2 regions of the Actinoallomurus oryzae genome follow, and region 2 is predicted to be linked to the other one. Evidence: riboswitches for the same ligand, from Rfam matches in the RefSeq annotation. Region 2 holds a riboswitch; the other holds the start of a gene.
What was found. A riboswitch is a leader RNA that binds a small molecule or an ion and turns the genes downstream of it on or off. The one in region 2 is predicted to bind glycine.

Region 1: it holds a riboswitch for glycine, as region 2 does, so the genes downstream of both, gcvT (glycine cleavage system aminomethyltransferase GcvT) here and gcvP (aminomethyl-transferring glycine dehydrogenase) in region 2, are expected to answer to the same signal.

The regions. Positions count from the first base shown of each region.
Region 1 covers NZ_BAABHF010000021.1:35,135-38,532, reverse strand. Annotated here, with positions in the region: gene ABEA10_RS18505 (FtsX-like permease family protein) at 1-113, opposite strand, end outside; gene ABEA10_RS18500 (ABC transporter ATP-binding protein) at 110-787, opposite strand; gene ABEA10_RS18495 (PadR family transcriptional regulator) at 784-1,308, opposite strand; glycine riboswitch at 1,433-1,530, shown strand; glycine riboswitch at 1,532-1,618, shown strand; gene gcvT (glycine cleavage system aminomethyltransferase GcvT) at 1,690-2,793, shown strand; gene gcvH (glycine cleavage system protein GcvH) at 2,790-3,173, shown strand; gene ABEA10_RS18480 (serine hydroxymethyltransferase) at 3,175-3,398, shown strand, end outside.
Region 2 covers NZ_BAABHF010000026.1:162,249-165,646, forward strand. Annotated here, with positions in the region: gene ABEA10_RS26225 (ATP-binding cassette domain-containing protein) at 1-203, shown strand, start outside; gene ABEA10_RS26230 (ABC transporter permease) at 203-1,036, shown strand; glycine riboswitch at 1,120-1,217, shown strand; glycine riboswitch at 1,218-1,331, shown strand; gene gcvP (aminomethyl-transferring glycine dehydrogenase) at 1,387-3,398, shown strand, end outside.

The DNA.
Region 1 (3,398 bases), on a different contig from region 2:
AGGGTCGCCAGCAGCAGGCCGACGCCGAGCGCGACGGCGGCCGCGGTGACCACGAGCCGGGCGGCGGCCTCCCGGCCGCCGGCGACGGTGAGGCGGAGGCCGAAGCCGATCACGAGGCCACCCTGACCGCGGTGGTCCTTCCGTCGCGGACGATGACCTCGCGGTCGGCGTACGCCGCCACCCGCGGCTCGTGCGTCACGAGGACGACCGTGGTGCCCTGCTCGCGGGCGGCGGACACGAGCAGCTCCATGACCTGCTCGCCGGTGAGCGAGTCGAGCGCGCCGGTCGGCTCGTCGGCGAACAGCACCCGCGGGCTCGCGACCAGGCCACGGGCCAGCGCGACACGCTGGGCCTGCCCGCCGGACAGCTCGCCGGACCGCCGCCGCTCCAGCCCGCCGAGGCCGAGCCGCTCGAACCAGGGCTGGACCTGCCGGACGGCCGCGCCCCGGCGCAGGCCGCCGAGCAGCAGCGGCAGCGCGATGTTCTCCTCGGCGGTCAGCTCGGGGACCAGCTGGCCGAACTGGAACACGAAGCCGAACCGGTCGCGGCGCAGGGCGCTGCGCTCGGCCTCGCCCATGGTGTCGACCCGGCTGCCGTCGAACCGGACCTGCCCGGACTCCGGCGTGAGGATCCCGGCCAGGCAGTGCAGGAGGGTCGACTTGCCCGAGCCGCTGGGCCCCATGACCGCGACGATCTCGCCGGCCTCGGCCGACAGGCTCGCGCCCCGCAGCGCGGGCGTGCTGCCGAACGACAGGGTGATCTCGCGAGCCTCGATCAGCGGTGTCACGGCAGGACCTCGCGTTTCAGGGCGTCGAGCCGGGCCGCGGTGAGGTCGATCCAGCGAAGGTCGGACTCCAGGTGGAACAGGCCGTGGTCGGCGAGCAGCGCGTCGACCAGGTCACCGTTCCGCTTGGTGTCGGTCAGCTCGCGCATGCGCTTCAGGTGGGCGGCGCGCTGGGCGTCGAGGTACGCCTCGGCGTCGCGGTCGAGGAGCAGCGCGAGCACGACCTTGGTGAACAGCACGGTCTGCAGGTGCGGCTCGGCCTCGACCGGTTCGGCGAGCCAGGACTCGAACTCGGTCGCCCCCGTCTCGGTGATGACGTATCGCTTGCGGTCGGGGCCCGCGCCGGCCTCGGTCTCGCCCACGACCACCTTCCCGGCGCGGGCGAGCCGGGCGAGGGTGGCGTAGACCTGGCCGAACGGCAGCGGTTTGCCCCGGCCGAACAGCGCGTCGTAGTCGCGTTTCAGGTCATACCCATGGCTCGGCTCGCGTTCGAGCAGGCCGAGCAGGGCGAAGGGGACGCTCATGAGAAGGAGGGTACGCCGCGCGTATACTCGCCGTCTATACACTCGATGTATAGCCGCTCGGCCAGGTGAGACGAAGCGTGGGCTGTCGTCGCGCGACGGGCGCTGCTAGCCTGGCGGCAGCCGTTGATCCCGCGCGGGAGAGCGCCCGGGCCGCCAGTCCGGGCCGCCGAAGGAGCAACTCCTCCCCGGAACCTCTCAGGCGACGAAGACCGCGCGGAGCAGGCGACCTCTGGAAAGCGGAGCGATGCTCCCGCCGAAGGTGCAAGCCCCCCGGGCGAAGCTCTCAGGCGCCGATGACAGAGGGGGAGGCGCCGAGACCGCAAGCGAACCAGTGGGACGATATGACCCCCGGATCGCCCGCGCGATAAGGAGCCTGCCGCGATGTCCGTTCCGGACACCAAGAAGACACCACTCCACGAGGTCCACGAGGGCCTCGGTGCCACCGTCACCGAGTTCGCCGGCTATCTGATGCCGCTGCGCTACGGCAGCGAGACCGCCGAGCACCAGGCGGTCCGCACCAGCGCCGGGCTGTTCGACCTGTCCCACATGGGAGAGATCTTCGTGACCGGCCCGCAGGCCGGGGCGGCGCTCGACCACTCCCTCATCGGGCACCTGTCGGCGCTCGCCGTGGGCCGGGCGCGCTACACGATGATCTGCGACGCCGAGGGCGGCGTGCTGGACGACCTGATCGTCTACCGGCTGGCCGCCGAGACCTATCTGGTCGTGGCCAACGCCGCGAACGCCGCCACCGTGCTCGCCGAGCTGACCGCGCGGTCGGAGAAGTTCGACGAGGCCGCCGTCGACGACCGGTCCGACGCGTACGCGCTCGTCGCGGTCCAGGGGCCCAAGGCCCAGGAGATCCTCGGCAAGCTCACCGACGCCGCGCTCGGCGACCTGAAGTACTACGCGATCCTGCCCGGCGCGGTGTCCGGCGTCGACGCCCTGATCGCCCGTACCGGCTACACGGGCGAGGACGGCTTCGAGCTGTTCGTCTCCGCCGGCGACGCCGTGGCGGTCTGGAACGCTCTGACCGAGGCCGGCGGCGACGACCTGCGGCCCTGCGGGCTGTCCGCGCGCGACACGCTGCGCCTGGAGGCCGGGATGCCGCTGTACGGCAACGAGCTGACCGCCGAGACCACGCCGTTCGACGCGGGCCTGGGCCGTACCGTCAAGTTCGAGAAGGGCGACTTCGTCGGGCGTGCCGCGCTGGCCGCGATCGCCGACGAGACGCCGAAGCGGACCCTCGTCGGGCTCGTCGCCAGGGGGCGGCGGGTGCCCCGGCACGGGTACGACATCGTGGGATCGGACGGCACGCCGTGCGGAGTCGTGACCAGCGGCGCGCCATCCCCGACACTGGGCAAGCCCATCGCCATGGGCTATATCGACGCGGACCACGCCGAAGACACCGATCTCGCAGTGGACATCCGCGGCAAACATGAGCCGGTCGACAAGGTCGCCCTGCCTTTCTATAGGAGGACCCCGTGAGCAGCGTTCCCGAGACCCTTTCCTACACCGAAGAGCACGAGTGGATTACCGAGCCGTCCGACGGTGTTGTCACTGTGGGGATCACCGCCTATGCCGCCGACGCCCTCGGTGACATCGTGTACGTCTCGTTGCCGCAGGAGGGCGCCACGGTGGAGGCCGGAGAGCCCTGTGGCGAGGCGGAGTCGACCAAGTCGGTGAGTGACATCTACGCGCCGGTGACGGGGGAGGTCGTGGCGGTGAACAGTGCGGTCGAGGAGGACCCGGCCGTGATCAACGCCGACCCGTACGGCGAGGGCTGGCTGCTGAAGATCCGCACTGACGGCGACGGCCCCGACCTGCTGGACGCCCCGGCCTACTCCAAGTTGATCGAGGAGGCGTGAGATGAGCCTGTCCAACGCCCCTCTCTCCGAGATCGACCCGGAGGTCGCGTCGGCCATCGCCGAAGAGCTGCGCCGCCAGCAGTCGACCCTGGAGATGATCGCCTCGGAGAACTTCGCCCCGGTGGGCGTGCTCGAGGCCCAGGGCTCGGTGATGACGAACAAGTACGCCGAGGGCTACCCGGGCCGCCGCTACTACGGCGGCTGTGAGTACGTCGACGTCACCGA
Region 2 (3,398 bases):
GCCGGGTGAGCGTCCCCGTCCCCGCCGGCTCCCTCACCCTGCCCGCCGTCGTGCTCGAGCTGGACCGCGCCGGCGTCGGGGTCGAGGACGTCACGCTGAGGCGCCCCACCCTCGATGAGGTGTTCCTGCGCCTCACCGGCGGGACCGAGGACCCCGAAGACGCCCGAGAGACCGAAGAGACCGAAGAGAAGGTGAGCGCCTGATGGTCCTCCACGCCCCCGCCGCGCCCACCGGCCGCCTCGGCCGGCTCCGCTGGACCCTCACCGACGGCCTCACGCTGGTGTGGCGCAATCTGCTCCAGCTCAGGTCCCAGCCCGGGGAGCTCGTCGGCGCTCTGGTCTTCCCGGCCGTGATGGTCGTGCTGTTCGGCTACGTCTTCGGCAGCGCGATCAAGGTCCCCGGCGGCGGTGACTACCGGGAGTACCTCATGCCCGGCCTGTTCGCCATGACCACGATGACCAGCTTCATGGCCACGATGGTCGGGGTGGCCACCGACTCCTCCAAGGGGGTCATGGACCGGTTCCGCTCGATGCCGATGGCCCGGTCGGCGGTGCCGTTCGGCCAGGTGGGCGGCGACATCATCGTCGGCCTCGCCGGCATGGTCATCATGGTCGGCTGCGGGCTGGCCGTCGGCTGGCGGATCCACGAGGGGCTGCCGCGGGCCCTCGCGGCGTTCGGCCTGCTCATCCTCCTGCGGTACGCCCTCTCGTGGGCCGGGGTGCTCTGCGGCCTGCTGGTGAAGAACGAGGAGACCGCCGACCAGATGGTCCCCCTGATCTTCCCGGTCTCGATGCTGTCGAACTCCTTCGTGCCGACCGCGGGCATGCCGGCCTGGCTGCGAGTGATCGCCGACTGGAACCCGGTGAGCGCGATGGTCGCCGCCTGCCGCGGCCTCTTCGGCAACCCGGGCGTCGTCACGGCGCACGCCGCCCTGCCGCTGCGGCATCCGGTCGCGGCGACGCTGGTCTGGTGCGGCGTGCTGCTGGCGATCTTCGTCCCGCTGACCGTCCGTCGCTTCCGTACGCTGAACCGCTGACCTTTAGAGCCGGGCTCTTACGGTCGGTACGCCCCGCGCTTAACGTCGTGGCGATAAGCCTCCGGTAGGGTGGAGATCGCCGTCGAACCCGTGCGGGAGAGACCCCGGTGCAGCCAGCACAGGGGCGCCGAAGGAGCAAACCTCCCCGGAACCTCTCAGGCAAAAGGACCGTGCGGGCGAGGCACCTCTGGAAAGCGGGACCGGAGGCCGCGTTGCCGGCCGCCGATCCTCACCGAAGGTGCAAGCCGCGCCCGTCGCGGCGAAGCTCTCAGGTTCAGGTGACAGAGGGGGAGACCGGCCACCGGCCGTGCCCGGTGGTGTTCGCGCCCCGACCCGCCTGGAGGCTTCCCATGATCGAGGTTCCGTTCGCCGCCCGCCACATCGGACCCTCACCGGCCGAACGCGCCGCGATGGCCGAGGCCGCCGGGTACGACGGCGTCGCCGCGCTCGTCGACGCGGCCGTGCCCGCCCGGATCCGCACCGGCCGCCCGCTCGACCTGCCGCCCGCCCTGAGCGAGGTGGAGGCGCTGGCGCGGCTGCGCGAGCTGGCCGCGCGCAACCAGGTCCTCACCTCGATGATCGGCCTCGGCTACCACGGCACGATCACCCCGGGCGTGATCCTGCGCAACGTCCTGGAGAACCCCGGCTGGTACACCGCCTACACGCCGTACCAGCCGGAGATCTCCCAGGGCCGGCTCGAGGCGCTGCTGAACTTCCAGACCATGGTGAGCGACCTGACCGGGCTGCCGGTGGCGAACGCCTCGCTGCTGGACGAGGGCACCGCCGCCGCGGAGGCGATGACGCTGGCGCACCGCGTCGCGCCGCGGGGGAGCGGCGACGCCTTCCTCGTCGACACCGACGTGCTGCCGCAGACCGTCGAGGTGATCCGCACCCGCGCGGTGCCGCTGGGCATCGAGGTCGTCGTCGCCGACACGTCCGAGGGGCTGCCGGAGGGCGACTTCTTCGGCGTGCTGCTGCAGTATCCGGGGGCGAGCGGCGCCGTACGCGACCTGTCCGGCCTCACCGAGGCGGCGCACGGGCGCGGCGCCCAGGTCGTGGTCGCCGCCGACCTGCTCGCCCTGACGCTGCTCCGGCCGCCGGGGGAGTTCGGCGCCGACATCGCGGTGGGCACCACGCAGCGCTTCGGCGTGCCGTACGGCTTCGGCGGCCCGCACGCCGGCTACATGTCGGTGCGCGATGGCATCCAGCGCCAGCTCCCCGGGCGGCTCGTCGGGGTCTCGCTCGACGCCGACGGCGGGCAGGCGTACCGGCTCGCGCTGCAGACGCGAGAGCAGCACATCCGCCGAGAGAAGGCCACCAGCAACATCTGCACCGCCCAGGTGCTGCTCGCCGTGATGGCGAGCATGTACGCGGTCTACCACGGTCCCGAGGGCCTGAAGGGCATCGCCGAGCGGGTGCACGGCCACGCGGCGCGCCTCGCCGCCGGCCTGGGCCGGCAGGGCGTCGAGGTCGTGCACGACCGCTTCTTCGACACGGTGCTGGCCCGGGTCCCCGGCCGGGCCGATGAGGTCGTACGCCGGGCGCTCGACCTCGGGATCAACCTGCGCCGGGTGGACGCCGACCAGGTCGGTGTCGCCTGTGACGAGACGACCACGGGCGATCACGTCACGCGGGTCCTGCGGGCGTTCGGCGGCGCGGAGGACGAGGCCGCCGACGCGGCCGGGGACGAGTTCCCGCCGGCTCTGCGGCGGGAGAGCGAGTTCCTGACCCACCCGGTGTTCCACGCGCACCGGTCGGAAACGGCGATGCTGCGCTACCTGCGCCGCCTGCAGGACAAGGACATCGCGCTGGACCGCTCGATGATCCCGCTCGGTTCCTGCACGATGAAGCTGAACGCCACGACCGAGATGGAGCCGATCACCTGGCCGGAGTTCGCGCAGATCCACCCGTTCGCCCCGCTGGAGCAGGCGCAGGGGTACGTCGAGATGATCGGCGAGCTCGAGTCGTGGCTGGCCGAGATCACCGGGTACGCCAAGGTGTCGGTGCAGCCCAACGCCGGCTCGCAGGGGGAGCTGGCCGGCCTGCTCGCCGTGCACGGCTACCACGCCTCACGCGGTGAGAGCCACCGGAACGTCTGCCTGATCCCCTCCTCGGCGCACGGCACGAACGCCGCCAGCGCGGTGATGGCCGGGATGCGGGTGGTCGTGGTGAAGAGCACCGAGAGCGGTGACATCGACCTCGACGACCTGCACGCCAAGATCGACAAGCACCGCGACTCCCTCGCCGCGATCATGGTGACGTACCCCTCGACGCACGGCATCTACGAGGAGACGATCACCGAGGTCTGCGAGAGCGTGCACGCGGCGGGCGGCCAGGTCTACGTCGACGGCGCCAACCTCAA